DNA from 4 places in the Acidovorax sp. GW460-11-11-14-LB4 genome. Region 1 is predicted to be linked to each of the others. Evidence: predicted binding sites of a transcription regulator. Region 1 holds the regulator's gene; each other region holds the start of a gene.

Evidence for each region. Region 1 encodes FNR, which switches genes on or off when oxygen is low (the NO sensors DNR and NnrR bind a similar motif). Its sites were predicted from a motif close to TTGATNNNNATCAA; they were not measured.
Region 2: AC07X4_RS10925 (hemerythrin domain-containing protein) is a predicted target of FNR. The motif match lies at 2,887-2,900, and genes of this name have one in related genera.
Region 3: cyoA (ubiquinol oxidase subunit II) is a predicted target of FNR. The motif match lies at 5,606-5,619, and genes of this name have one in related genera.
Region 4: AC07X4_RS14760 (universal stress protein) is a predicted target of FNR. The motif match lies at 3,420-3,433, and genes of this name have one in related genera.

Annotation. Positions count from the first base shown of each region.
Region 1 covers NZ_JBWKYJ010000018.1:41,007-48,408, reverse strand. Annotated here, with positions in the region: gene ccoP (cytochrome-c oxidase, cbb3-type subunit III) at 1-277, shown strand, start outside; gene ccoG (cytochrome c oxidase accessory protein CcoG) at 359-1,804, shown strand; gene AC07X4_RS09440 (FixH family protein) at 1,869-2,147, shown strand; gene AC07X4_RS09435 (hypothetical protein) at 2,205-2,498, shown strand; gene fnr (fumarate/nitrate reduction transcriptional regulator Fnr) at 2,609-3,331, opposite strand; gene hemN (oxygen-independent coproporphyrinogen III oxidase) at 3,521-4,903, shown strand; gene AC07X4_RS09420 (sulfite exporter TauE/SafE family protein) at 4,909-5,634, shown strand; gene AC07X4_RS09415 (cyclic di-GMP phosphodiesterase) at 5,856-7,160, shown strand; gene AC07X4_RS09410 (putative bifunctional diguanylate cyclase/phosphodiesterase) at 7,157-7,402, shown strand, end outside.
Region 2 covers NZ_JBWKYJ010000023.1:32,839-40,240, forward strand. Annotated here, with positions in the region: gene AC07X4_RS10915 (YbfB/YjiJ family MFS transporter) at 1-860, opposite strand, end outside; gene AC07X4_RS10920 (alkene reductase) at 1,033-2,136, shown strand; gene AC07X4_RS10925 (hemerythrin domain-containing protein) at 2,241-2,828, opposite strand; gene AC07X4_RS10930 (methyl-accepting chemotaxis protein) at 2,983-4,650, opposite strand; gene AC07X4_RS10935 (heavy metal translocating P-type ATPase) at 4,769-7,030, opposite strand; gene AC07X4_RS10940 (heavy-metal-associated domain-containing protein) at 7,198-7,401, shown strand.
Region 3 covers NZ_JBWKYJ010000067.1:19,790-27,191, forward strand. Annotated here, with positions in the region: gene AC07X4_RS19355 (ATP-binding protein) at 1-599, opposite strand, end outside; gene AC07X4_RS19360 (SURF1 family protein) at 574-1,392, opposite strand; gene cyoD (cytochrome o ubiquinol oxidase subunit IV) at 1,392-1,814, opposite strand; gene cyoC (cytochrome o ubiquinol oxidase subunit III) at 1,815-2,450, opposite strand; gene cyoB (cytochrome o ubiquinol oxidase subunit I) at 2,443-4,446, opposite strand; gene cyoA (ubiquinol oxidase subunit II) at 4,455-5,513, opposite strand; gene AC07X4_RS19385 (MFS transporter) at 5,775-7,115, shown strand; partial or broken gene tolA (cell envelope integrity protein TolA) at 7,387-7,402, opposite strand, start outside.
Region 4 covers NZ_JBWKYJ010000039.1:27,454-34,855, forward strand. Annotated here, with positions in the region: gene AC07X4_RS14745 (EAL domain-containing protein) at 1-1,796, shown strand, start outside; gene AC07X4_RS14750 (hypothetical protein) at 2,001-2,492, shown strand; gene AC07X4_RS14755 (2OG-Fe dioxygenase family protein) at 2,615-3,394, shown strand; gene AC07X4_RS14760 (universal stress protein) at 3,518-3,955, shown strand; gene AC07X4_RS14765 (tripartite tricarboxylate transporter substrate binding protein) at 4,147-5,130, opposite strand; gene bktB (beta-ketothiolase BktB) at 5,319-6,503, opposite strand; gene AC07X4_RS14775 (SDR family NAD(P)-dependent oxidoreductase) at 6,595-7,356, opposite strand; gene AC07X4_RS14780 (MarR family winged helix-turn-helix transcriptional regulator) at 7,396-7,402, opposite strand, start outside.

The sequences.
Region 1 (7,402 bases):
GCACGACTCGCTGCGTGCATCGCTGGGCAAGTCCAAATTTGCGGCTTGCGCGGCCTGCCACGGCATGGATGGCAAGGGCAACCAGGCACTGGGTGCACCCAACCTGACCGACGACATCTGGCTGCATGGCTGGGGCGAGGCTGCCATCACGGCCATGATCAACAACGGAAAGGTCAACCAGATGCCTGCACAGGCCGAGAAGTTGACCGAGGCGCAGATCGGCGTACTCTCTGCCTATGTGTGGGGCCTGTCGAACAAGCAGGTGGCTGCACGTTGATATGTCCGCCGGGCGGTGCTTGAGGCACTGCCCGGGTTTTCTTTTCAGAGTAAGCCTGTCCTCCGTTCATAAAGCGACACCATGAGCACACCCAGCGAGCCTGCTCGCAAGGTCATCCCGATTACGCCAGTCGCCGCCGATGCGTCCTCTGCGGGCGAGATCATCTCGCTGTACGAAGCGCAAAAGAAGATCTACCCGCGCTCGATCAGCGGATTGTTTGCGCGCTGGCGTTGGGGCATGGTGCTTTTGACGCAGCTGGTGTTTTACGGGCTGCCGTGGTTTGAATGGGGCCAGCGCCAGATGGTGCTGTTTGATTTGGGGGCTCGCAGGTTCTACATCTTTGGCTTGGTGCTATATCCGCAGGATTTCATCTATCTCACCGGCCTTCTGATCATTTCGGCGCTGTCGCTGTTCCTCTTCACCGCCGTGGCAGGGCGCCTTTGGTGTGGCTTTGCCTGTCCGCAGACGGTGTACACCGAAATGTTCATGTGGATCGAGCACAAGATCGAAGGCGATCGCAGTGCCCGCCTCCGTCTGGACAACGGTCCCTGGACGTTCGAGAAGATCCGCAAAAAGTTTCTCAAGCAGGTGGTGTGGATCGCCGTGGCCCTGTGGACTGGGTTCACTTTCGTAGGGTACTTCGTGCCCATCCGCGAACTGGGCAGCGAGCTGCTGGCGTTTGAAGGCGGCTGGCAGATTTTCTGGGTGCTGTTCTACGGTTTTGCCACCTACGGCAACGCAGGCTTCATGCGCGAGCAGGTCTGTAAGTACATGTGCCCCTATGCGCGCTTTCAGAGCGCAATGTTTGATAAAGACACGCTCATCGTCACCTACGACCCTGAGCGTGGCGAGCAGCGCGGCCCGCGCAAGAAGAACATTGACTACAAGGCCCAGGGGCTTGGCGACTGCATTGACTGCTCGCTGTGTGTGCAGGTCTGTCCGGTGGGCATCGATATCCGGAAGGGCTTGCAATATGAGTGCATTGGTTGCGGGTTGTGTGTGGACGCCTGCAATACGGTGATGGACAAGATGCAGTACCCGCGTGGCCTGATCCGCTATTCCACCCAGAACGGCGTGGCCAAGCGCTGGACGCAGTCCCAGATGCTGCGTCGCGTGTTGCGTCCGCGTGTGCTGATCTACACCGCCGTACTGGTAGCACTGTGCGTTGCCATGCTGGCCAGCCTGGTGGTGCGCACGCCGCTGAAGGTGGATGTCGTGCGTGACCGGGCCGCGCTCTCGCGCATTGTGGCGGGGGGCAAACTGGAGAATATTTACCGGCTGCAGATCATGAATGCCACGGAGGGCGAACAGCGCTACCGCATCAGCGCGCGTGGACTGGAGGGGCTGGAGGTGGCCTCCGAGGCCGAAGTGGATATTGGCGCAGCAGAGTCGCGCTGGGTGGCCGTGCGTTTGCAGATTCCGTACGGTTCTGCCACTTCGGGCTCGCATGCGGTTCAGTTTGACGTGCAGGCCGTAGGGGCAGCTGCCCATGTGACGGAAAAATCCGTGTTTCTTGTGCCGCGTTGAGCGGCATCCCGGTGGGGCCTTTCAGGGCCGCACTTTGACCGATATTGTTGAGGAGTAGAGCACCATGTCTTCAAACCCTGCCATCGCGACACCGGCAATTCCCGTGCCCTGGTGGAAGTTCGGCCATGTGTGGCTGGTGATTGCCGGGCCTGCCATCGTGATCGTGGCTGGCTTTGTGACGCTGTGGCTGGCGATTTCTCGGCCTGACCCGGTGGTAGCCGAGGATTACTACCGCCAGGGCATTGAGATCAATAAGACCTTGGTGGCGCCGGAGAAAAGCCTGGCACCGGCCCTCAAGGCCCGCAACCATGCGGCCACCCCTGTGCAAGACCAACCACGCTGACAACCCTCCGGTCGCTGCCCCCAGCGACCCCAGGCAGCACCAGGAGACAGAACCGATATGTGGACGCAACGCCTGATGTGGATTGCATGGCCCGCCTTCTTGATGGCGGGCGTGCTGGAGATGCTGGTTTTTGCCATGGTGGACCCCCAGGACCTGCACTGGTTCGGCCAGCCCCTGGCGCTGTCACGGCAAGGGGTGTACACCCTCGCATTTTTTGTGTTTTGGGCCATCACCATGGCCACGAGCGCATTGACGACACTGCTGTCCATGTCTCCGTTCGAGGTCAACCGGTGCCCGGTGCCCGATGGGGAGCGCCCCGACGATTGCCGCAAGACATCGTCCTGCCCCTGAACCCTTTTCGCCTGCTTGTCTGGGCATGCAATGCATGCCGTTTCGCAAGAGATGGTTGTACTTGGTGCGGAACCGGCCCTCCGCGTGGAAGTGGCTCGGTGTCAGTGTCGTCAGTGGCAGGTCTGCTGGCTGTTCACGATGCGTCGCAGGGCATCGGTGTCGAGGATGCGCACATGGCGCTGTTTGACTTCCACGATCCCTTCTTCCACAAACTTGGAGAAGGTCCGGCTGACCGTTTCGAGTTTGAGGCCGAGGTAGCTGCCGATTTCTTCGCGCGTCATGCGCAACACCAGTTCCGACTGCGAGAAGCCCCGTGCATGCAGGCGCTGCACCAGGTTCAGCAAAAAGGCGGCCAGGCGTTCTTCGGCACGCATGCTGCCCAGCAGCAACATCACGCCGTGCTCGCGCACGATCTCGCGACTCATGATCTTGTGCACGTGGTGCTGCAGGGCTGTGACTTCGCGTGACAGCTCTTCAATGCGGTCGAAGGGCATGACACACACTTCGGCGTCTTCAAGTGCCACCGCATCACAGGTATGGTGGTCATTGACGATACCGTCAAGCCCGATGATCTCGCCCGCCATCTGAAAGCCCGTGACCTGGTCGCGACCGTCTTCTGTGGCCACGCAGGTCTTGAAGAACCCGGTGCGGATGGCATACAGGGACGTGAAGGACTCGCCATTGCGAAACAGCGTCCCTCCGCGTTTGACTTTGCGACGGACGGCAACCACCTCGTCAATGCGCTGGAGCTGCTCTTCGTTCAAGCCCACGGGCATGCACAGCTCGCGGAGGTTGCAGTTGGAGCAGGCGACTTTGATGGTGAGCGGGTTCATAGGCACATGGACTTGGGTTGTTGGTCGAGCATATCGTGCATGCCGTACACGAACCTGAATACAGGGCGCGGGCGAGCGGCTGACCTTCATCAAATTGTCGCCGTATCGCTTGTTGGTTCACTTGATGCAGGTCAAGGACATGTCCCGGAGCCTACGGCACAGTCAAGGTGTACGCAAGGAAATTTCCCCATGACTGCTGTTTCGCCAGATCTTCTGCGCCGCTTTGACGTGCCAGGGCCCCGTTATACGTCCTATCCAACGGCCGACCGATTTGTGGAGGCCTTCGGTCAGGAAGATTATGTGCTGGCGCTGCAACAGCGCCGTTCGGGCACGCTGGCCAAGGCCATGCCGCTGTCCCTGTACGTGCACATCCCGTTTTGCGAATCCCTGTGCTACTACTGCGCCTGCAACAAGATCATCACCAAACACCATGACCGCGCCGAGGTCTACTTGCGCTATCTGAGCCGCGAGATCGACCTGCACACCGCGCACTGTGGCGTAGGACAGGTGGTGAGCCAATTGCACCTGGGCGGTGGCACGCCCACCTTCCTCTCCGATGCGGGCTTGCGGGAGCTGATGGCCATGCTCAAGCGCAGCTTCACGCTGGCGCCCGGGGGCGAATACTCGATCGAAGTGGATCCGCGCACGGTCAACTCCGAGCGTCTGGCGCTCCTGGCTGAATTGGGCTTTAACCGCCTGAGTTTTGGCGTGCAGGACTTTGATGCCGAAGTGCAAAAGGCCGTGCACCGCATTCAGCCTGCAGAGCAGGTTTTTGCACTGGTGGAGTCCGCCCGCTCGCTGGGATTTGATTCGGTGAACGTGGACCTGATCTACGGCCTGCCGCGCCAGACGCCAGAGTCTTTTGACCGCACGCTGGCGCAGGTGGCGCAGCTGCGGCCTGACCGCATTGCGTTGTATGCCTATGCACACTTGCCGGAGCGTTTCAAGCCACAGCGTCGCATCATCTCCGCCGAATTGCCCACAGGCGCGAGCAAGCTGTCCATGCTCTCGCGCTCACTCGATGCGTTCATGGACGCTGGGTATGTCTATGTGGGCATGGACCACTTTGCTCTGCCTACCGACGCACTGGCTGTGGCCAAGCGCCAGGGACGCTTGCACCGCAACTTCCAGGGCTACAGCACGCAGCCAGACTGCGACCTGATTGGGCTGGGCGTATCGGCCATCGGCCGGGTAGGGGCGACTTACAGCCAGAACTCGAAGACGCTGGACGAGTACTACGACTTCCTGGACCAGGGGCGGCTACCTGTGGTCCGCGGGCTCGCCCTGACCCGCGACGACCTGGTGCGCCGCGCGGCCATCATGGCCCTGATGTGCCAGGGCGAGCTGCTGTTCGAGCCGATGGAGCAGGCGTGGTTGATCGATTTCCGCCAGTACTTCGCAGCAGAGTTGGCGCAGCTGGAGGGTATGCAGGAGCAGGGGTTGGTACGGGTGGGGCCGGAGGGCATTGAAGTGACCGCCACCGGGTGGTTCTTCGTGCGCGGTATCGCCATGGTTTTTGACCGTTATCTGCAGGCGGACCGCAACCGCGCCCGGTTTTCGCGCATCATCTGACACCTATGCTTGCCACTGTTGGCTGGACTGCTTTGCTCATGGGACTCGCTGGCGGGTCCCATTGCTTGGCCATGTGTTCCGCGCCGTGCGGAGCATTGGTGCGGCAGGGCGGCGCACCACAGGCGGACGGTGGTGCGGAGCAGGAGGTGCGCTGGGCGCCGCGTGGTGGTGCGCTGCAGCGCACCATGGCCTTTCACGCAGGGCGCCTGGTGGGGTATGCCAGCGCAGGTGCACTGGCGGCCTTGGCCATGGACAGTCTGGCATGGCTGACCCAGCAAACCAGCGCGCTGCGCCCCGCCTGGACACTCATGCATGTGGCGGTGATGGCCTGGGGGCTCATGATGATGGTGCAGTCGCGGCAGCCTGCCTGGGTGGAGCAGGCGGGCCGCTCCGTGTGGGCGCGTGTTCGTCCGCTGGTCGGGGCACCGGGCGGAGTGATGGCGGCCGGGGTCCTGTGGGCCCTGATGCCTTGTGGACTGCTCTATTCGGCCCTGTTGGTCGCGGCGCTCAGCGGGGGGGCGCTGGAGGGTGCCCTGACCATGGCTCTGTTTGCAGTGGGCAGCGGGGTGTGGCTGGTGGGCGGCCCCTGGGCTTGGAGCAGCCTTCGCAACCGCCTGAATCTCGCGCGGGCGCAGTGGGGCACGAGGGCCGCAGGCGCCATGCTGTGCGCGGTAGCTGCCTGGGCGCTGTGGATGGATCTCATTTACAAGCCGTCGCTCTGGTGCCGCTGAGCGCGCGGCGTTGATCCGTCCACATCACCCCAGTCGCCCCGCGGCAGGAAGGTGGGCGATGCCTTTGTCGCGGGGACCGGGGTGGTCCAGCCAGGCCCGCTTTCAGTCAAGTGTTGCCGGATCGCTGCGCGGCCTGTCGGTTCTTCGCCACGTCACTGGAACTGGTGATAATCTGCGTAACTATTGGTGGCATTGATGTCGCCATGTATCGTGCGCCTGACGTGAACTCATCCATCCTCATCGACATCAGCCAACTGCGTGTCGGCATGTACATCCAGCTCGACGTGGGCTGGATGCATCATCCGTTCCCGACCAGCAGTTTCCGGGTGGCGTCGTCGGAGCAGATCACCACCTTGCGGGAGCTGGGACTGACCGAGGTGCGTTACGTCCCCAAGAAGAGCGATCCTGAACTCCAGGAGCTGGTGCCGGCCGCCTGGAGCGTGCCTGAAATGACAGTGCCGCCGCCCAACGGCCTGGATGCGCCCGGGCCTGGCACGACCACTGTCGTGGACCCCGAGGCACAGCGTCGCCGTGAGCTGCTGGAAGCGCAAAACCGGGCCTTGGCCGCCTGCAACCAGCGTTTCTCGGAAGCCACGCGGCAGTACCAGTCCATGGAGCGCACGGTGTCAGAGCACCCGGACCAGGCCAGGGCCAAGGGGGAGGCGCTGGTCTCTGGATGCGTGACCGAACTGCTGGAAAACGGCGACTCCGTCATCCGGCTGCTGTCCGAGGGCGTGGGCGAGCGCAACGGATTGCATCCCATCAATGTGATGGTGATTTCGCTGCTGCTGGGTCGGTCCCTGGGCATGAAAAGCGAGGAGCTGCACGATCTGGGTGTGGCAGCATTGATCCACGACATTGGCAAGCTCAAGCTTCCGCCCAATCTGCGCCAGCCCACCCCGTCCATGATCCCCATGGAGCGCACGCGCTACGAGACCCACGTGGCGGAATCCGTTGCCTTGGCCAAACGCATGGGGTTTGCCGATGCGGTGCTGACTGCAGTGGCCCGGCACCACGAGATGTGTGACGGCAGCGGGTTTCCCCAGCGCTTGAAGGGGCCTGACCTGGGGCGCATGAGCCAGGTCCTGGCCCTGGTCAATCAATATGACCGGATGTGCAACCCGGCCATGGGTGTGACGGCGCTGACCCCGCATGAGGCGCTATCCGTCATCTTTGCCCAGCTCAAGGCGCGGTTTGATTCGGTGGTCCTGGGAGCTTTCATTCGCATGATGGGGGTGTACCCGCCCGGCTCCATCGTGCAGTTGGTCAACGACCGGTATGCCATCGTGGCATCGGTCAATTCGTCGCGGCCCCTGCGGCCCAAGGTCATCGTGCACGACCCGCGCGTACCGAAGGATGAAGCGCCGATACTGGATCTGGAAACCGTACCTGAACTGGGCATACGGCGCAGCCTCAAGCCCGCGCAGCTCCCGCGTGACGCGCTGGACTACCTGTCGCCTCGACAGCGGATCTGTTACTTTTTTGAGCGAGCGGTCAGTCCCGGCCCTGACGAGGCCTCGGCGTGAACGACTTGCAATCGCTCGGATGGCTGGATGGCCTGCAGGAGGCCGTGTGGCTGTTGGATGAGACAAACCAGCACATTCTGCAAGCCAACGCAGGCGCCGAGCGTCTGACAGGGCTGTCTGCCGCCGACATGCGGGGGCGGTCTGTGCTGGATCTGGCCAGCACGCCCCAGGAGCTGGCGTTCTGGTCCGAGCCGGCCGATGTGATTGCCCAAGGCGTTCCTGCCCACACCAGTTTGCTGCGT
Region 2 (7,402 bases), on a different contig from region 1:
CCGGCCCAGATGCGTGAGGACAGCACTACGGCCAGCCCCAGCAAGGCGTAGAACAACGTCACCTCGCCCGCACCCCGGCCCTGCTCGCGCAGCAGCGCCACCACAAAGGTCATGTAGCCGATATAGCCCACGCCAAACAGGCCGTAGCCGAGCAGCGCAGGGGCCAGCGCCCGCCAGCGCACGCGGTCGGGCACTGCAGCCGCCGGTGTGGTCCCGGATGCAGCCGCCACAGGTGCAGCCAGCCCGCTCAACACCCGCGCCGGCCACAGCAGCGCCAGCGTGGCTGCCACGCAGGCCAACGCCAGCGCCCACCAGGCCCAGGTCCAACTGTGCAGTGCTGGGGCCGCTGCGAGCACCGCAGGCACCAGCAGCGCAGAAAGGGTGATGCCCCAGCCCGTGCCGCCGTAGTACAGGCCCAGCAGCAAGCCGCTGCGCCCCGGCACCTGGGCACCCAGCCGGGCCGCCAGCAGCCCCCCGGCAATGAACACCAGCGCACTGGCCCCGCCGGCCAGCAGGCGCTGCACCAGCAAGGGCGCTGCCTGTGTGAAAAATCCGCTCAGGCCCATGAACACCGTGGCCATCACGGCGCCCACCACCAGCACTGCGCCCGGGGCCGCGCGCCGCAACAGCCAGGGTGTGGCCAGAGCACCCAGCAGATAGCCCAGCGCGTTCGCCGTGTTCATGCCCCCTGCCAGCGTGTACGACCAGCCCAGGTCTTCGCGCATGGGCGGCAGCAACAGGGCATAGGCAAACCGCGTGATGCCCAGCGAGATGGCGGCGCCCATCGACAGGGCCACGGCGAGCCACAGGCTGCGCAACGGGGAGACAGGGAACGGTGCGGGGGGCGGTGGCAAGGGCATGGCCTTTCATTCTCATGCAACGGCCACGGTGCTGCAGACGTGACGGGCTTGAGCGACTCGGTTAACACAAAACCGGTGCCCTTGTTGACGCCAGTGCGCTGCACGTTTTGCGCTGCAGCATTAAGCTGCAAGGCTGCTTTGTTTGCACGTACCTCTACAGGACACCTTCAACATGACCTCTTTGTTTGAACCCACCCGCGCGGGCGACCTCCAGCTGGCCAACCGCATTGCCATGGCGCCGCTCACGCGCAACCGCTCGCCCGAGGCCATCCCCACCGACCTGGTCGCCACCTACTACGCGCAGCGCGCCAGTGCCGGTCTCATCATTTCCGAAGCCACGGCCATCAGCCCGCAAGCCCAGGGCTATGCCGATGTGCCGGGCCTCTATGGCACCGAACAGCTGGACGGCTGGAAGAAGGTGACCCGCGCCGTGCACGACGCCGGCGGCAAGATCGTGGTGCAGCTGTGGCATGTGGGCCGTGTCTCGCACACCGACCTGCAGCCGGGCAACGCCGCCCCCGTGGCGCCCTCGGCCGTGCAGGCCAACACCAAGACCGTGCTCATCAAGGACGGCGTGCCCACATTCACCCCCACCTCCATGCCCCGCGCACTCGATGCCGAAGAGATCCCCGGCATCGTGCAGGACTACCGCCACGCCGCGCGCAACGCCATTGCGTCGGGTTTTGACGGTGTGGAAATCCACGCAGCCAACGGCTACCTGATCGACCAGTTCCTCAAGACCGGCGCCAACCAGCGCACCGACGACTATGGCGGCAGCATCGCCAACCGCGCGCGCCTGCTGCTGGAAGTGACCCGCGCCATCGTCGAGGAAATCGGCGGTGGCCGCACCGGCATCCGCCTGTCACCCGTCACGCCCGCCAACGACATCGTGGACGCCGATCCACAGCCGCTGTTCGACCACGTGGTGCGCCACCTGGGCCCGCTGGGCCTGGCCTACATCCACGTGATCGAAGGCGCCACCGGCGGCCCGCGCGAGGTGGAAGGCCGCCCCTTCGACTACGCCGCGCTCAAGGCCGCCTACCGTGCAGCGGGCGGCAAGGGTGCGTGGATGGTCAACAACGCCTACACCCGCGAGCTGGCCGATGCCGCCCTGGCCAAGGGCGCCGACATCGTGGCCTTTGGCCGCCCCTTCATCGCCAACCCCGACCTGGTGGCGCGCCTGAAAACCAACGCACCGCTCAACGAGGTGAACCGCGCCACGCTGTACGGCGGCGGGGCCGAGGGGTACACGGACTACCCGGCGCTCAGCGCCTGAATCTGCACCGCGCCGGAACGGCCCCATGGGGCCGCACCGGTTGCAGCTGCCGCTGCGCGAGCCAGCGGTCGCCTGCCGCAGTCAGCACCAAGCGGCGCAGTCGCTCAGGAGGGTGAGCCGAGCCCGATCGGACTGGGCGCCCGCATGACGATGCGGGTGAACAGCCGGTCATACGCCGCATCGCGCGGCTTGCCGGGGGCCAGCGGGTTGGTGTTGCTGGCAAAGGCCGCGTCGATGGCGGTCCAGTCGCCCGGCTGCAGGGCCTCCTGCGCGGCGGGCAGCACCACGGTTTCTTCCAGGCGCATGTGCTCCAGGTAAAAGCGGATGTAGCGCTCCAGCGCCAGCGCAAACGCCTCGCGGCGCGCATCGCCCATCAGCTCCCAGCCCAGCAGCAGGTGCTGCAGTTCGCGCACGGCGGCCTCGCCGCCGGCATGGTCTCGCTCCAGCTGGACGATGGCCTCGGCCGCCTGGGGTGAGCGCTCGGCCACCTTGGGGAACAGCCACTGCGACTCCTTGGGGTGGTGCTGGCGCTCGGGAAACTCGTCGATGTAGAACAGCATGGCCCGCATCACGTCAAAGAACGCAGCGGGCTCGTCGCCCGGGCCCTGGTCCAGCATCAGGCGCAGCGAGTGCAGCACCGCCGCGAGCGACGCATGCTCTTCGCGAATGGTTCGCAGACTGATCGACGGCATGGCGCACTCCCCAGTTTCAACAAGGCCCCAAGGGTGCCACGCGCTCCCCGGCACGCCCATGACGCAGGTCAATAAACCGCCGGGCAGCACCGCCCACAAAAAAGCCCCGCAGACCAGGCCTGCGGGGCTCGTGGGAAGAAAAGGCCTGGCGCGGTCAGTGCGTCAGGCGTGCCTGCGCAGGGCCTGCGGCCAGCGCTTGGGGAGCCTGGTCTGCATAGGGGGCAGCCACTGCACTGCCGTGGCCATAGCCAACGGCCGATTCGGCCAGGCGGAACTGCTGCACCACGTGCGACAGGCGCGCGGCCTGCTCGCGCAGCGACTCGGCAGCGGCGGCGGATTCTTCCACCAGCGCCGCGTTCTGCTGCGTCATGCGGTCGATCTCGCCCACCGAACTGTTCACCTGGCCGATGCCAGCCGACTGCTCGGACGCAGCCGCCGTGATCTCGCCAATGATGTCGCCCACGCGCTGCACGCTGCTCACGATGTCCTTCATGGCCGTGCCGGCTTCTTCCACATGGCGCACGCCGCCGTCCACGGCCGTCACGCTGCTCTGGATCAGGCCCTTGATGTCGCTGGCCGCCGCCGCGCTGCGCTGTGCCAAGCTGCGCACCTCGCTGGCCACCACTGCAAAGCCCCGGCCCTGCTCGCCGGCACGGGCCGCTTCCACGGCCGCATTCAGCGCCAGGATGTTGGTCTGGAAGGCAATGGAGTCGATCAGGCCGATGATGTCGCCGATCTTGCGGCTCGATGTCGAGATCTCGTGCATGCTGGCCACAGCCTGCTGCACCACGCCGCCACCGTGCGTGGCCATCTGCGAGGCCGACGCAGCGAGCTGGTTCGCCATCTGCGACGACGATGCCGTCTGCTGCACCGTGGACGTGAGCTGCGACAGCGAGGACACGGCCTCCTGCGCGTTGCTGGCCGTCTGCTCGGTGCGCTGCGACAGGTCCTGGTTGCCCGTGGCGATCTCCTGGCTGGCCGTGGCGATGTTGCCGCTGGCATCGCGCACCTGCGCCACCAGCGCACTCAGGCCCTGCTGCATGTCGCGCAGCGCGCGCTGCAAATCGGCCACTTCGTCCTTGCCTTCGGCAGCAATTTGCTGCGACAGGTCGCCGCCCGCAATCGCCTGGGCCATCTTGCGTGCGTCTTCCAGCGGCTTGCAAATGGAGTTCATGTTCATGAGCGTGGTGGGCACCACCACCACCACGGTGATCAGCACCGCCAGCACAAACAGCCACTTGGTCTGGTTGGACACTTCGCTTTGCTGCGCCACTGACTTGGCCACCTCCGCGCGCAGTACCGAGTCCAGCTCGGCCATCAGCTTGTCGGCCTCGGCAAACTCCGCCACGGCCTTGCCGCTCATGCGGTTGGCAATGGTGGCGGTGTCATAGCCACCCGCCTCCAGCTGGCGCGCCACGTGCGCAAACAGCTCGCGGTAGCTGTCCAGGCGCTTGACGATGTTGCGCACCACCGGGTTGTCAGAGTCCTCCTCGCCTTCCAGGAACTTGTTGGCAATCTTCTTGGCCTTGTCCTGGCTCTCCACCCACTTGGCATGCGCGGCCTTCACGGCTTCGGGCTTCTCGTAGCCAATGATCATGTCCTTCTCGAACTGGCGGATGGCACCCATTTCGCCCCGCAGCTCGGCCATGTAACCCACCTCGGCGAACGAGTGGTCCATGAAGTCCTGGCTCATGTTGTGGATGCGGAACATGCCCAGCATGCCCGCGCCCCCCAGCAGCCCCAGCAGGCCCAGCACCACGCCAATGGCACCCAGCATGCGCAAACGTATGGTGAACTGCCGCATGAGCGAGAAGAGATTCATGATCTGTCGTCCTTGATATAGCTATGCCAATGCGGTCGCCGCACCTCCCCCGAGGCGACGGATTCGCAACAAATCGTTGCAGTTTGCCAGACATCGATGACCGTGCTGTACGTATTTATCACATGCGCCACCGCTTGAGTAAGAGGGCATTCGCCATCACGCTGACCGAACTCAGCGCCATGGCCGCGCCCGCCACCACCGGGTTCAGGTAACCCAGCGCCGCCAGCGGAATGCCCGCCACGTTGTATGCAAACGCCCAAAACAGGTTCTGGCGGATCTTCATCACCGTGCGGTGCGAAATATCCAGCGCCGCCGCCACCAGCATCGGGTCGCCGCGCATCAGCGTGATGCCCGCTGCGTGCATGGCCACATCAGTCCCGTTGCCCATGGCCATGCCCACATCGGCCGCCGCCAGCGCGGGGGCATCGTTAACGCCGTCGCCCACCATCGCCACATGATGGTGCTTGCCATCGGTGCCCTGTTGCAACGCAGCCACCTTGGCCGCCTTGTCGCCCGGCAACACCTCGGCCATTACCTCGCCCGCGGCCGGGTCCAGCCCCAGGCGCCGGGCCATGGCCTCGGCCGCGCCCCGGTTGTCGCCCGACACCATCACGGTGCGAATGCCGCGCGCCTTGAGCGCCGCCAAAGCTTCGCGCGCGCCCGGCTTGGGCTCGTCGCCAAAGGCCATCAATGCCCGCAGCGCCAACCCTTCCGTGACCCGCTGGGCCACGGCAGACACCGTGGCGCCTTCGCGCTGCAACGCCTCCGCGCGGTCTGACAACGGGCCAAGTGCCACCCCCAGCTCCTGCATCCAGCGCAGGCTGCCCACCAGGTAGCTCTGGCCGTCCACCTCGCCCTCGGTGCCGCGCCCGGGCACCGCGCGCACATCCTGCGCGGTGGCCACGTTGATCTGCCGCTCGCCCGCAGCCGCCACTACCGCGCGCGCCAGGGGGTGTTCGCTACCGCTTTGCACTGCGGCCACGGCCGCCATCACCGCCGTATCGTCCAGACCCGGCACCACCTCAAACGCCGTGAGCCGGGGCTGACCCACGGTCAGCGTGCCGGTCTTGTCAAAGGCCACCGTGTCCACCTTGTGCGCCAGCTCCAGCGCCTGCACGTCCTTGATCAGGATGCCGTGTTTGGCCGCCACGCCCGTACCCGCCATGATGGCCGCGGGCGTGGCCAGCCCCAGCGCACAGGGGCAGGCAATCACCATCACGGCCACGGCGTGGATCAGCGCCGCCTCCAGCCCCGCACCCATGGCCAGCCAGCCCGCCAGGGTGACCAGCGCCACCACCAGCACCACCGGCACAAAAATGGCCGACACCTGGTCCACCAGCCGCTGGATGGGCGCCTTGGCGGCCTGGGCGTCTTCCACCAGCCGGATGATCTGGGCCAGCACCGTCTCGGCGCCCACAGCCGTCACCGCCATCACGATGCGTCCATCGCCATTGATCGATCCACCCGTGAGCGCCGCGCCCACATCGCGCGCCACCGGCAAGGGCTCGCCGGTCAACATGGATTCGTCCACCTGCGTGTGGCCCTCGTGCACGGCGCCATCCACGGGGATGCGCTCGCCAGGCCGCACGACCAATTGGTCGCCCACCAGCACCTCAGACACCGGCACATCCACCTCGCCCTGCTTAGTGAGCAAATGCACCACATCGGGCCGCAGCGCATGCAGCGCACGGATGGCCGCCGTGGTCTGGCGCTTGGCGCGCGCCTCCAGCCACTTGCCCAGCAGCACCAGCGTGACCACCACGGCCGACGCCTCGAAGTACAGGTGCGGCACATGCCCCGGGTGGTCCGTGGGCGCCGTGAGCCACAGCCACATCGACAGGCCCCAACCCGCGCTGGTGCCCAGCGCCACCAGCAAGTCCATGTTGCCGCTCAGCGCCTTGGCCGCATGCCAGCCCGCCTTGTAAAACCGCGCCCCCAGGATGAACTGCACCGGCGTGGCCAGCACAAACTGCACCCAGGCGGGCAACATCCAGTGCTGACCGAACAGGTCACCGATCATGGGCAGCACCAGCGGCGCCGACAGCAGCAGGCCAATGCCCACGGGTAAAAAGCCGGCCCAGGGCGACAAGTCCTCCGGAGCATCCTCCTGCCCCGCCGCACGCGGCTCGTAGCCCGCATTGCGCACCGCGCGCCGCAGCACCGCCTCCATGGCGGCGGCATCAGCGCCCACCTGCGTGACAAAGGCAATGCGCGCAGACTCGGTCGCCAGATTGACCGAGGCCTCCTGCACGCCCGGCACCTTGCGCAGCGCGCGCTCCACACGGCCCACGCAGCTTGCGCAGGTCATGCCAGAAATGCCCAGGTCCAGCGAGTGCACAGACCCGGGCGCGGTGTTGGGGGGGGTGGTGATGGTGTTCATGGCCGGGATGCTGATCCTTGACGTGATGGCAAGGTCAAGCATTGATATTGATCAACCCTCACATCATGAGTGTCTTGAGCGGTGTTTGACTCTGCCACGATGTCAAGCTTCAACATTCACTTCGGTCGCTTTAACGGCCCTCTTGAAAACCAACCCGAGGACACCCCATGACAACCACCACTACTTTCCAAGTTCAAGGCATGACCTGTGGCCACTGCGAACGCGCCGTCACCCAGGCCGTGCAGCAGGTAGACCCCGACGCCCAGGTGCGCATCGACCGCGCCAGCGGCAAGGTGGACGTGGACAGCACAGCCCCCCGCGAAGCCCTGGCTGCCGCCATTGCCGAAGAAGGCTACACCGTCGCGGCCTGAG
Region 3 (7,402 bases), on a different contig from region 1:
AGGTTGCGGTTGATGCGGGTGATGAACACCATCACCAGCGTGGCGTTGAGCACAAAACACACCAGCAGCCCAAGCACATACAGGCTCGACAGGCCCTGGTGCAGATCCTGGGGCAGGGCCAGTGGCAGGTGGTGGTCTGCCAGCGCCGCAAAGCACAGGACGGTGATGATCACGATGGACCAGATGTAGGCACCGCGCAGCAGCACGGCGCCAAGCGTGATCTGCAACAGGTACAAAAACACGAAGGGGTTGCTGGTGCCACCGCTCAGGTACAGCTGCACCGTGAGCACCGCCACGTCGATCAGCAGCGCCAGAAACAGCTCCACATTGCGCACCGCGCGGCCCGTGCGCAGGCGCAGCAGGCTCACCACGTTGAAGACCGCCAGGCAGCCGACCACGAGCAGCATCTCCTGCAGCGGCAGCTTCAAGCCCAGGCTGTAGTGCGCCATCTCGATGGTGAACACCTGGCCCACCACTGCAATCCAGCGCAGCTCGATCAGTTGCTGGAGGTTCTTGATCCCGGCGGCGGCGTCGGCGGAACGTGCATTGCGCGGCGCAGTGGCCAGCGCAGGGTCAGGGCGTTGTGGGAGGGTGTTCATCGTTGGTCGGTAGGCGGCTGGTGGCCCGTGCGCCCAGGCGGCGCTCATAGCGTGCCACATACCAGCCGGCAACGACAACCATGAGCGCAAGACCATACCAGGTCAGGGCGTACACCAGGTGGCTGTTGTGGAACCGGATGACGGTCAGGCCAGCGCGGGGCCAGCCGGAGGCGGCTGAAGAAGCCGCTGCGGTACCCGGAAGTCCGGCGTCCACAAAAAATGGAGCCGCCCGGGTCAGACCCAGCGCGCTGCTGATGGCCGCCACGTCGCGCGAGTACCAGCGCTGTTGCGCCGGGTCGTTGGTGCGCAGAAAGCCGCCGCCCGGCTCTGGCATGCGCAACAGCCCCTGGACGGTGGCCGTACCATCGGCGGGTGGCTGGGCCTCCAGCCATTGGGCGCGTTGCTCCTGGGGCACAAAGCCCCGGTTCACCAGCACCTGGGTACCGTCATCCCGTTGCAGGGCCGTCATCACCCAGAACCCCGCGCCCAGCTCGGTGACCGCCTGCGTCAGCACCGTTTTGCCGGGCAGCCAGTGGCCCTGAAAGACCACCGGCAGGTACTCATGCTGTGCGGCACGGATGTCAGACCATTGCTCCACAGGGGGCAGTGCGGCTGGTGCGGCGTGCACCCGTTGGTCTACTCTTTCGATGAGATCCAGCTTCCAGGCACGGCGCTGGACCTGCCAGGTGCCCAGCGACACAAAGCCCAGGAACAGGGCCATGCCCAGCACCAGCAGGACTGCGCGGCGCAACCCCCGGCGCGGCAGTGCCATGATGGTGGGGGCTGCAGGCATCAGGGCGTGGAGTGTCCAGGCGCCTCGTGCGTGGGCGGCGTGGGCGTGGGGTGCTCGGGCATCATGTTGGCGTTCATGTGGAACATCACCCACAAGGTCCCCGCGATGGCGATGGCCACGAACACCACGGTGAAGATGGTGGACAGCAGCGTCCAGCCGCCTTCGATCTTGCCGTTCATGTGCAGGAAGAACACCATGTGCACCAGGATCTGGATCACGGCGAAGCCGCCCAGCACCAGCACAGCCGTGTTGCGGTCCGCAATCACCTTGGCCATCACCAGCCAGAAGGGAATGGCCGTGAGGATGACGGACAGCACAAACCCCATCACATAGCCCGAAAAGGTGCTGTGGGGGCCTGCGTCGTGGTGGTGATCGTCATGCCCATGCGCATCGTGCGCGTGTGTTGCGTGTTGTGCGCTCATTTACAGCACCCCCATCAGGTACACAAAGGTGAAAACGCCGATCCAGACCACGTCCAAGAAGTGCCAGAACATGGACAGACACATCAGGCGGCGGTTGTTCTCGGGGATCAGGCCATGCTTGCCAATCTGGACCATCAGCACCACCAGCCAGATCAGGCCGAAGGTGACGTGCAGGCCGTGGGTGCCCACCAGCGTGAAGAACGCCGACAGGAAGGCACTGCGCTGCGGGCCTGCGCCCTCGTGCAGCAGGTGGGAGAACTCATACAGCTCCAGGCCCAGGAAGCACAGGCCAAACACGCCCGTGACCGCCAGCCACAGCAGCGTGCCCTTCACGTCGCCCAGCTGCTTGCGCAGCATGGCAAAACCGAAGGTGATGGACGACAGCAGCAGGAAGGCGGTGTTGATGGCCACTAGGGTCAGGTCGAACAGCTGCGCGCCGGTGGGGCCTGCGGCATAGCTGCGGCCCAGCACGCCGTAAGTGGCGAACAGTGCTGCAAAGATGAGACAGTCGCTCATCAGGTACAGCCAGAAACCCAGGGCCGTGCCGTTTTCAGGATGGGGCTCGTGCGCGAGGTGGTACTCGCGCGGGGCCAGGGCGCCTGCTGCGGCGCCAGCGTGGATGCGGATATCAGACATGGCGGGCCAGTTGGAGTGTGCGGGCTTCTTCGGTGGAGATCACTTCGGATGCCGGGATGTAGAAGTCACGCTTGTAGTTGAACGTGTGGATGATGGCGGCCAGAACGACGGCCGCAAACGAGACGCCCGCCAGCAGCCACATGTGCCAGATCAGTGCAAAGCCGAACACCAGCGACAGCCCCGAGATCACCACGCCAGCGCCGGTGTTGGCAGGCATGTGGATGGGCTGGAAGCCCGCCAGAGGACGCTTGTATCCGTGCTTCTTCATGTCCCACCACGCGTCGATCTCGTGCACCACAGGGGTGAAGGCGAAGTTGTAGTTGGGTGGAGGCGAAGAGGTGGCCCATTCCAGCGTGCGGCCGTCCCAGGGGTCGCCCGTCCAGTCGCGCAGTTGTTCGCGCTTGAGGAAGCTGACCACCAGCTGGATCAGGAAGCAGCCAATGCCGGCGGCAATCATGGCCGCGCCGATGGCAGCGATGACGAACCAGATCTGCAGCGACTGGTCTTCGAAGTGGTTGGCACGACGGGTGACGCCCATCAGGCCCAGCACATACAGCGGCGTGAACGCCACCCAGAAGCCCACCAGCCACAGCCAGAAGGAGCGCACGCCCCAGGTGCGGTCCAGCTTGTAGCCAAACGCCTTGGGGTACCAGTAGTTGATCCCGGCAAACATGGCAAACACCACGCCGCCGATGATCACGTTGTGGAAGTGGGCGATCAGGAACAGGCTGTTGTGCAGCACGAAGTCGGCCGGGGGCACGGCCAGCAGCACGCCCGTCATGCCGCCGATAGCGAACGTGACCATGAACGCCACGGTCCACATCATGGGCAGCTCAAAGCGGATGCGGCCCTTGTACATGGTGAACAGCCAGTTGAAGATCTTCGCGCCCGTGGGGATCGAGATGATCATCGTCGTGATACCGAAGAAGGTATTCACGCTGGCACCCGAACCCATGGTGAAGAAGTGGTGCAGCCACACCAGGTACGACAGGATGGTGATACACACCGTGGCATACACCATGGACGTGTAGCCGAACAGACGCTTCTTGCTGAAGGTGGCGACCACTTCGGAGAACACACCGAACGCGGGCAGCACCAGGATATACACCTCAGGGTGGCCCCAGATCCAGATCAGGTTCACGTAGAGCATGGGGTTGCCGCCCAGCTCGTTGGTGAAGAAGTTGGTGCCGACATAGCGGTCCAGCGACATCAGCACCAGTGCGGCCGTGAGCACGGGGAACGACGCCACGATCAGTGCGTTGGTGCACAGGGCGGTCCAGGTGAACACGGGCATCTTCATCAGGCTCATGCCCGGCGCGCGCATCTTGATGATGGTCACGATCAGGTTGATGCCCGAGAGCGTCGTGCCCACCCCCGCTATCTGCAGCGCCCAGATGTAGTAATCCAGGCCGGTGCTGGGGCTCTGCGCCCCCAGGTTGGATAGTGCCAGCCAGCCGGAGGTGGAGAACTCGCCCAGGAACAGCGACACCATCACCAGCACGGCGCCGGCAGTGGTCATCCAGAAGCTGAAGTTGTTCAGGAACGGGAACGACACGTCGCGCGCGCCGATCTGCAGCGGCACCAGGTAGTTCATCAGGCCGGTGACCAGCGGCATCGCCACGAAGAAGATCATGATCACGCCGTGGGCGGTGAAGATCTGGTCGTAGTGGTGCGGAGGCAGGTAACCCATGTTGTCGCCAAAGGCCATGGCCTGCTGCAGGCGCATCATCACGGCGTCGGCAAAGCCGCGCAGCAGCATCACCAGGCCCAGGATCATGTACATGATGCCGATGCGTTTGTGGTCAATGCTGCAGATCCAGTCGCGCCACAGGGGGCCCCACAGGCGGAACTTGGTGATACCGGCCAGAACGACCAGGCCGCCCAACACCACGGCAATGAAGGTGGCCAGCACGATGGGCTCATGCGCCATCGGTACGGCGTCCCAGCTCAGGCGGCCCAGCGCCCAGTGGGATGGAGAAAGGGTTTCGGAGGACATAGGAGTGCTCATTGACGGATGCTGGCGCCAGTCGTTGGTGCCGGTACGTTGCGGGTTTCGAGTGCGGCCACCACCTGGGCGGCGTTTTGCACGGTGCAGACGTCCTGGGGCAGGTTCAGCCCTGCAGCGCGCATGTAAGCGTCGCCACCCAGAGCATCGATGGCCATCATGTGGTGCATGCACATCTTTCCGTCTTCGACGCAGCGGTTGAGCACCTTGTCGTACAGGCCTTCTTCCACCGAGGCAAAGCGCTGCACCGGATCACGTTCGCTGGGCTTGACCAGGTTCAGGTAGGTGCCCTTGTCCAGGGGCTTGCCTTCGGTCTTGGCCTTTTGCACCCACTGGGCAAAGTCCTCGTTGCTCAGGCCATGGAACTTGAACGTCATGCCCGAGAAACCCGCGCCGCTGTAGTGCGACGACATGCCCTTGAACACGCCAGGCTTGTTGATCACCGCGTTCAGCTCGGTCTGCATGCCGGGCATGGCGTAAATCATGCCGGCAAGGTCTGGCACGTAGAACGCGTTCATGGTGGATGTGGCCGTCAGCTTGAACAGGATCGGGCGGTCCACCGGGGCCGCCACTTCATTCACGGTGGCGATGCCTTGCTCGGGGTAGAAGAACAGCCACTTCCAGTCCATGGCCACTACCTGCACTTCAAGCGGCTTCACATCGGCGGGGACGGCGCGCTGCGCGTCGATGCGGTCGAGAGGTCGGTAGGGGTCCAGCTTGTGGGTGCCGATCCAGGTGATGGCGCCCAGCGCAATGATGATCAGCAGCGGCACGGTCCAGATCACCAGCTCCAGCGTGGTGGAGTGGTGCCATTCCGGGTCGTACTCGGCCTCGGTGTTGCCCTGGCGGTATTTCCAGGCAAACAGCAGGGTGAGCGCGATCACGGGCACGATGATGATCAGCATCAGCAGCGTGGCGGTGATGACCATCTGGCCTTGCTGGGCAGCGACGTCACCGGCAGGGTTGAGCACGACAGCCTTGCTGCAGCCTGCCAGGCTACCCAGCGCTGTCAGGGCGAGCAGCCAGGTGGGCCCACGAAGTTGGGGAAGTTTGAGCATGTGTAGAGCGCGATCAATGCGTTTCAGGGTAAACGCGGATAACGGGATGTGTGCGAATGTACTAGCGCTAGCTTTTTTGTCGATTGGACATTTTGTCCAAGGTCAAAAGCGCAGGCTGTTTTTGCACCAATGTGGTGCATTCAAGGGCTTTGAAGGACATTTCCTGCAGTCGGCATAGTGAAACCGCACTTGTGGCCCACAGAAGTTGCGTGTAGAACGGAACGGTCTGAGTTCGCTACACAACGTCAAGGAGCCATGTTCATGAGCAGCCCCGCCACTGCCACTTACCCCGCGGCCGGTTTTCACGAAAGCGCCGCCTCTCTCTCGCGGGCTGATACGCATGAAGACGTCACCCCCAGCGAAATCGCTGTGGGCGTGATCATCGGACGCTCGTCCGAGTATTTCGACTTCTTCGTTTTCGGGATCGCCTGCGTTCTTGTCTTCCCGTCCTTCCTGTTTCCCTTCCTGTCGCGCCTGGACGGCACGCTGATGGCCTTTGCGCTGCTGGCCGTTGCCTTCGTGGTCCGCCCGGTGGGTACCGCCATCTCCATGGCCATCCAGCGGCGCTGGGGGCGGGGCACCAAGCTGACCATTGCGCTGTTCGTGCTGGGCGTCTGCACGGTGGGCATGGCCTTTTTGCCGGGCTACAAGGATGTGGGCACTACAGCCATCGTGGCGTTGCTGATCCTGCGTGTGGGCCAGGGCCTGGCGCTGGGTGGTTCGTGGGACGGCTTGCCGTCGCTGCTGGCCATGTCGGCACCCAAAGAGCGCCGGGGCTGGTACGCCATGATCGGCCAGCTGGGCGCGCCTCTGGGCTTTGTGCTGGCTGCGGGCCTGTTTGCCTACCTGTACAGCAGCCTCACGGTGCAAGAGTTTCTGGCCTGGGGCTGGCGTTATCCGTTTTTTGTGGCCTTTGCCGTGAACGTGGTGGCCCTGTTTGCCCGCCTGCGTCTGGTGGTGGGGCAGTCGTACTCCGAACTGCTCAAGGACCGCGAGTTGCAGCCCGTGCCTGTGAGCCGCGTCATGCGTGATGAAGGCAGCAACGTGTTGCTGGGCGCCTTTGCGGCGCTGGCCAGCTTTGCACTGTTCCACCTAGTCACGGTTTTCCCGCTGTCGTGGATCACGCTTTACTCCGACCAGCCAGTCACCCAGATCCTGGGCGTGCAGATCGTCGGCGCGTTCCTCGCGGCGGGCGCCATCATGGTGTCGGGCTGGCTGTCGGACCACCTGGGCCGCCGCAAGCTTCTGGGCGGCATGGCCGTGCTGATTGGCGTGTTCAGCTTCATGGCGCCGGTGTTGCTCAACACCGGCGAAGTGGGCAGCACCATGTTCCTGTTGCTGGGCTTTGTGCTGCTGGGCCTGTCGTACGGCCAGGCATCGGGCACGGTCACGGCCAACTTCTCGCCGCAGTATCGCTACACCGGCGCCGCCCTGTCGGCCGACCTGGCCTGGATCATTGGTGCAGCCTTCGCACCGCTGGTGGCCCTGTATCTGTCGTCGCAGTTCGGTCTGCTGGCAGTGACGGTGTACCTGCTGTCGGGTGTGGCCTGCACGCTGGGTGCGCTGAACCTGAACCGCCGCATGGAGCGGCGCGACCGCTGATGCACAACGGTGGTTTGCTATTGAATGTATAGCTTGCAGCGCATGTTCCACTAGCGCTACAGGCGTATAAGACCAAAAAAAGCGCCCGGTTCTGCCGGGCGCTTTGCTTTTGGGCCTCACGGGTCACGGCTCAGTCCAGCGTGCCAGCGCCAACTGCTACGGGGTTTCAGTCGCAGGCGGTGAGCGCGTCGCGCGTGGGCCTTGGCAGCGCATCGGCAGGGCCGGGGATCCGCTGCGGTGGGACAAGCCCGTTCAAGGCTCGGAGTTCCGCTCAGTCCTGGGGCCGG
Region 4 (7,402 bases), on a different contig from region 1:
GCGAGACACGCGCGTTTTTGTCGATCAAGATTCCGCTGCGCCACGCGGATGGCAGCATTTATGCGCTGTGTGGCATCTCGACCGACATCACAGAGCGCAGCAAGGCCGAAGAATCGCTGCAGATTGCTGCCACGGTGTTTGAGTCGTTCGAGGGCATGATCGTGACAGGGCCCGACCAGAGGATCCTCAAAGCCAACCAGGCCTACGCGCGGCTGACCGGCTACACGGTGGACGAGCTGGTGGGCCAGACACCGCGCCTGCTGCACTCGGGCCGCCAGGACGCGTCTTTTTACGCGGCCATGAAGAACACCTTGCACTCCAGCGGCATGTGGCAGGGCGAGGTATGGAACCGACGCAAGGACGGCACCGAATATCCGGCTTGGATCACCATCACCACCGTGCGTTCGCCGCGCGGCGAGATCACCCATTACGTGGGTACGCAGACGGACATCTCCAGCCGCAAGGCTGCCGAAGAAGAAATCCGCCTGCTGGCCTTCTACGACCCGCTCACGGGTCTGCCCAACCGTCGGTTGATGAATGACCGCCTGCAACACAGCCTGGCCGCCAGCGCACGCTCAGGCGCGGGCGGTGCGTTGCTGTTTGTGGATCTGGACAACTTCAAGGACCTGAACGACACCCAGGGCCACGAGCTGGGCGACCAGCTGCTGCGCCAGGTCGCCGCACGCCTGGGGGGCTGCGTGCGCATGGGCGACACCGTCGCGCGCTTGGGTGGAGACGAATTTGTCGTGCTGCTGGAGGGGCTCAGCCCGCAGGCGCACGAAGCGGCCGCCCAGGCCGAAACAGTGGGGCGCACGGTACTGCAGGCTCTCAGCCAGAGCTACCAGCTCGACGGCCATTCGCACCACAGTTCTTGCAGCATAGGCATTGCGCTGTATGCCGATGCACGCGGCTCGGTGGACGAATTGCTCAAGCACGGTGACATGGCGATGTACCAGGCCAAGGGCGCAGGCCGCAACACCTTGCGGTTCTTTGACCCGCGCACCCAGGCCAACGTGACCGCGCGCACCCTGCTGGAGGCGGGCTTGCGCGACGGGCTACGCGAGGGGCAATTCTTGCTGCATTACCAGGCGCAGATCCACCAGCAGCGAGGCATTGTGGGCGCCGAGGCGTTGGTGCGCTGGCAGCATCCGCAGCGCGGGCTGGTGTCGCCCGCCGAGTTCATTCCAGTGGCCGAAGCCTCGGGCCTCATCGTGCCGCTGGGCGTGTGGATTCTGCGCACGGCCTGCCTGCAACTGGTGGAGTGGGCACGCGACCCGCAGACTGCCCACTGGTCCTTGGCCGTGAATGTGAGCGCACGGCAGTTCCGCCACAGCCACTTTGTGGACGAAGTGCTGGGCGTGCTGGAAGAAACCGGCGCCAACCCGCACCGGCTGAAGCTGGAGTTGACCGAGACCTTGCTTCTGGACGATGTGGAGGACACCATCCAGCGCATGGACACCCTGCGTGCATCGGGCCTGGGCTTCTCGCTGGACGACTTTGGCACGGGTTATTCGAGCCTGAGCTACCTCAAGCGCTTGCCGCTGGACCAGCTCAAGATCGACCAAAGCTTTGTGCGCGACCTGCTCACCGACGCCAATGACGCCAGCATTGCCCGCACCATCGTGACCCTGGCCCAGAGCCTGGACCTGGGGGTGATTGCCGAGGGGGTCGAAACCCAGGAGCAACGCGACATGCTGGCGGGGCTGGGCTGCCACACCTGGCAGGGCTACCTGTTCGGGCGCCCCGGGCCGGCGGAGGCACTGCAGCAGGCGGCTGCCAGTGCAACGGCGTCGTGATGCCGGTGGACGTATATCGGGCTTGGGCGCCGGCAGCCAAGGCCTCGCGGTACCTCCTCTCGCGCCAACAACTGTCGCCATTGGCTGACATTTTGTAGCGTCTGAAAGGTGTAAGGTACAAGAAGCCTTGTGACTCACACAGGGCCGCCCTCCCTGTGCACACACTGTTTGCGTGCACGGTGTGGCAGTCAGCAGGAGCTTTCCATGAAAAACACCATGTTTCCCACGATCCGTCTTCTTGTTTCGGGTGCGGCTGCGGCCGCGCTCCTCGGCCTGGCGGGCGGCGCGCATGCGCAGGCCTACGTCAATGCCACCGTGGGGGGCGAACTGGCACCCGGCGTGTATGGCCGCATCAACATTGGCAATGCACCGCCACCGCCGCTGATTTACGCAGAGCCCGTCATCATCCAGCGCCCTGCTGTGGTGGTGCCGCGTGCGCCCATTTACCTGTATGTGCCGCCCGGCCATGCCAAGAACTGGGGCAAACACTGCGCTCGTTACAACGCCTGCAGCCAGCCGGTGTACTTTGTGCAGGAGCCGCCCCCACGCCGTGGCAACCCGTACCAGGGTCCGCGCGGGCGCGATGACCATCGCTGGGATGACGACCGTGGACGCGGCGGCAAACACGACCGTGACCATGACCGCGGGCATGGCAAGGGTGAAGGCCGTGGCAAGGGTCATGGCAACCGGGACTGAGCGGCTTGCGACCACGGGGGCTGGCAGGTTGCGTGGACTCGGATGCGGCCCCCACACTGCACCCACCCTGTTTGCGCCATCGCAGAACCCGTGGTGGCGGCTGCGGTTAAGCTCGGGCCTCTATGGCCCAAGTCTCCTTTTCTCCCCCTTTCACTACACCGGCTGACGTCGCCAGCCAGCTGCAAAGCAGCGGCTTTGCCGTGCTCAGCCCTGAGGCCGTTGCCGAGTGGGTTGGCGCTGACCTGTCGGCGCTGCTGGCACTCAACAGCGACTGGGCAGCCTTGCCGCCCGATGAATTCCTGAAGGACGGTGGCCGCTACCGCCGCCGTCGCCACGCCTGCTTTGTGCTGCAGGAGGGCCGGATGGAGCAGGTGCCGCACCGCGCCCACTGGCAGCCCGTGGAGTACAACGCGCTGCACGGCGGCATGGAGCGCTGGTTTGCCCCCATGGAGCCCGCCACCGTGGCGCAGCCCGTGTGGCAGCAATTGCTGGCCGCGCTGGCGGGCGTGTCGGACGCCGTGTTTGCCGGGCCGCAGGCACCGGTGCCCTGGTTTGTAGAGGCGCACCAGTTCCGCATCGACACCACCGACGGCATTGGTCGCCCCACACCCGAAGGTGCCCACCGCGACGGGGTGGATCTGGTGGCGGTGTTTCTGGTGGGGCGCGAGGGCGTCAAGGGTGGCGAGACGCGGGTGTTTGAGGCCAACGGCCCTGCCGGACAACGCTTTACGCTGACGCAGCCCTGGTCTCTGCTGCTGCTGGACGACGCGCGCATGATCCACGAGTCCACGCCCATCCAGCCGCTCACAGACGGAGGCTACCGCGACACCCTGGTGGTGACCTGCCGGCGGGGCAACTTCCAGGGTGCGGACGTGGTGGGGCTGGCGCCGTCCAGGGCCTGAACACTGCGGCAGAAGTGCATCCGATTTGATGCGAATCAAGATGCGGGGTATGGTGGCGGTTCACACTGTCACCCATGGTCAGGCCACAAGCCTGGTCCCACCCCTCATTCAAGGAGTAGCACCATGTTCAAACACATTCTGGTTCCTGTCGACGGTTCCAAGACCTCCATGCTGGCCGTGTCCAAGGCCGCAGGCCTGGCCAAGACCTTTGGCAGCGCCGTCACGGCGGTGTACGTGATCGACCCCTATCCCTTCACCGGCGTTGGCGCCGACTTTGCTTACGGCCAGGCGCAATACATCAGCGCCGCCACAGCCGAGGCCAATGCCGCGCTGGACGCCACCAAGAAGGCCATGGCCGATACGGGTGTGCAGGTCACCACCGTGGTTGGGGAGGGCCATGCGGTGCACGACGGCATCCTGCGTGCGCTCGAGAGCACCGGCGCCGACCTTATCGTGATGGGCTCGCATGGCCGCCGTGGCCTGGAAAAGCTGGTGCTGGGCAGCGTCACGCAGCGTGTGCTGGGTGTAGTGCACATCCCCGTGCTGGTTGTGCGGGACTGAACACGCTCCCCCATGAAGAACGGCTCCGAAAGGAGCCGTTTTTTATTTCAGTTCTCGATGATGTCGCGCATCACCTGCTGTCCGTTGTTCGCGGACCAGGCGCTCTCCAGGCCAGTGCACCCGTGGAGCTGGCTCTGCCAGTCCACCGGGTGCGTCCCCCTCAGGGGGAAGGCGCAAAGCGCCTCAGGGGGTCACTCAATCTTCGCGCCCGAGGCTTCCACAATGCCCTTCCACTTGGCGTAGTCGGTCTTGAGCAGGGTGTTGAACTGAGCGGACGACATGGCCTCCGGCTCGGCACCCTGGGCGTGGATGGCGGCCTTCATCTCGGGGGTGGCCAGCAGCTTGTTGATTTCTGAATTGACGACGTTCACCACGGTGGCCGGTGTACCTGCGGGCGCAAACACGCCGTACCAGGTGCTCACATCAAAGTCCTTGAAGCCCGACTCGGACACGGTGGGTACTTCGGGCATGGACGAGCTGCGCTTGGCCGATGTCACAGCCAGCGGGCGCAGCTTGCCCGACTTGATCTGGGCCATGGCCGATGGCACCGAGGACATGAGCAGGTCCACGTTGCCCGACAGCGCATCCATCAGCGCAGGGTTGGAGCCCTTGTAAGGGATGTGGCTGAGCTTGATACCCGCAGCCTTTTCGAACAGGTCGCCTGCCAGATGGATCGAGGTGCCGTTGCCGGGCGACCCGTAGGTGATGGTGCCGGGCGCTGCCTTGGCAGCAGTCACCACGTCGGCCAGCGTTTTGAACTTGGAGTTCGCGCTGGTGGCAATGACCACGGGCGTGTAGGCCACATGGGCCACGGCGGTCAGGTCCTTGGTGGGGTCCCAGGGCAGGTTTTTGTACAGCCAGGGGCCGATCACCAGGTTGTCTTTCTGGCCCATGACCAGGTCATAGCCGGTGGGCGCAGCCTTGACTGCCTCGCCAATGCCGATGGTGCCGCCTGCGCCGGCGCGGTTGTCGGCCACCACGGTCCACTTGGCGCTTTCGGTGAGCTTGGTGGCCACCAGGCGCGACAGGATATCGGTGCCGCCGCCGGGCGGGAAGGGCACGATCAGGCGGATGGGCTTGGCGGGGTATGCCGCAGCGGGCGCAGGCGCCTGGGCGTGGGCCGTGGTGCCCAGCGCGAAGGCGAGGGCGGTGAAGGAAAGCAGGGTGCGCATCATGGTGAGAGGTGTCTCCGTCGGTTCAGTGGTGTGCGGGTCGCCGCCAGGCCGCTGGGTGCGGCTGCGGTGGCCCGGCTGATCTGGGGCAGCGGGCGACAATGATCGCTGATCGACTGTGGCGCTCGCGTTGCCAATAGCAGGTGGCAGCATCGCGGGTGGCGATGGCAGTGTGCGCACCCGCGTGCAGGTCAGAGGCGCTCAAAAATAGCCGCAATGCCCTGGCCGCCGCCAATGCACATCGTCACCAGCGCATAGCGGCCCTGGATGCGTTGCAGCTCGTGGAGGGCCTTGACGGTGATGAGCGCACCGGTGGCGCCAATGGGGTGACCCAGCGAGATGCCCGAGCCGTTGGGGTTGACCTTGGCCGGGTCCAGGCCCAGGTCCTTGGTCACGGCACAGGCCTGGGCGGCGAAGGCCTCGTTGGCTTCGATCACATCCAGATCGGCCACGGTGAGCCCGGCCTTCTTCAGCGCCAGCTGCGTGGCGGGCACGGGGCCGATACCCATGTACTTGGGGTCCACGCCAGCGTGGGCGTAGGCCACCAGGCGGGCCAGGGGCTTGGCGCCACGGGCCTTGGCAGCACCGGCTTCCATCAGCACCACGGCGGCGGCGGCGTCGTTGATGCCCGAGGCGTTGCCAGCCGTCACCGTGCCGTTTTCCTTGATGAAAACGGGCTTGAGCTTGGCCAGGTCGTCCATCGTGGCGCCGGGGCGGAAGTGCTCGTCGGTGGCGTACAACACGTCGCCCTTTTTGCTCTTCAAGGTGACGGGCACGATCTGGTCCTTGAACACACCGGCCTGCGTGGCGCGCTCGGCGCGGTTGTGGCTCTCGACCGCCAGCTTGTCCTGGTCTTCGCGGCTGATGCCCCACTTGGCGGCGATGTTTTCGGCCGTCACACCCATGTGGATGTTGTGGAAGGGGTCGTGCAGCGCGCCGATCATCATGTCCACCATCTTGGTGTCGCCCATGCGGGCGCCCCAGCGCATGTTCAGGCTGGCAAAAGGCACGCGGCTCATGTTCTCGGCTCCGGCGCCAATGGCCACGTCGGTGTCGCCCAGCAGGATGGACTGGCTGGCGCTGACGATAGCTTGCAGGCCCGAGCCGCACAGGCGGTTGACGTTGAATGCGGGCGTGCCCTCGGCGCAGCCGCCGTTGATGGCCGCCACGCGCGACAGGTACATGTCCTTGGGCTCGGTGTTGACTACGTGGCCGAACACCACGTGGCCCACGTCCTTGCCTTCCACGTTGGCGCGTGCGAGCGATTCGCGCACCACGATTGCACCCAGTTCTGTGGGGGGCACGTCCTTGAGGCTGCCGCCAAAGGTGCCAATGGCGGTGCGCACTGCGCTGACGACGACGACTTCACGGGTCATGGGGAGGTCCTTTCAGAGAAATTCAGGTCAAAACGGCTGCAAGCGCTAGTGAATCATGCGGTAGCAGCTATCAAAATAGGAGTAATCGGGTTCACGCCTCGCGCACGTCGGCCACCGGGTTGGTGCCGAAGTCTGCGCGCTCCAGCCAGGCGAGCACGCGGGTGGCGGCGTCGGCAGGCGATGTGAGCTGGCCACCCGTCTTGAGGTTGGCGAAATTCTGGCGGTCCGGGAAGGCGGCCGGGTCGGCGCCGCGCAGCTGGACCTGCATGTCGGTGTCGATCACACCGGGAGCCAGCGAGCATACCTTGGCCCCATGGGGCTTGAGGGCCTCGTCCAGCGCCACGCAGCGGGTGAAATGGTCCATGCCCGCCTTGGCGGCGCAGTAGGCTGCCTGCGAGGCCATGGCCCGGCGGCCCAGGCCCGAGGAGATGTTGAGCACCTTGCGCGGCACCGTCCAGGTGTCCGTCGCGCCCAGGAAGGCGGCGGTGAGCTGCATGGGCGCTTCCAGCCCCACACGCAGGGCGGTGGCCAGGTCGTCCACGTCACTGGCCGATAGCGGCGCAATGCGCGGGATCATGCCCGCGTTGTTGATGAGGGTGGCGCTGGCAAACGCCTGCGGGCCCTGGGCCTGCAGCCAGGCTTGCAGCTTATGGGCCGCCTGCTCGCCCTGCGACAGGTCTTGCTGCCACTGTTCAATGGTGACGCCTGCGGCCCGGGCCTCGGCGGCCAGGTCGTCGTTGGCACTGCGGGCAATGCAGATCAGGGTGTTGCCGCTGCGCAAAAGCTGCTGGGCCATGGCCAGGCCCATGCCGCGCGATGCGCCGGTGAGGATGTAGAGGTGGTTTTGAGGCATCCCGCCATGTTACTGCGCAGTACACAGGGGCGGGTGTCTTCACTGG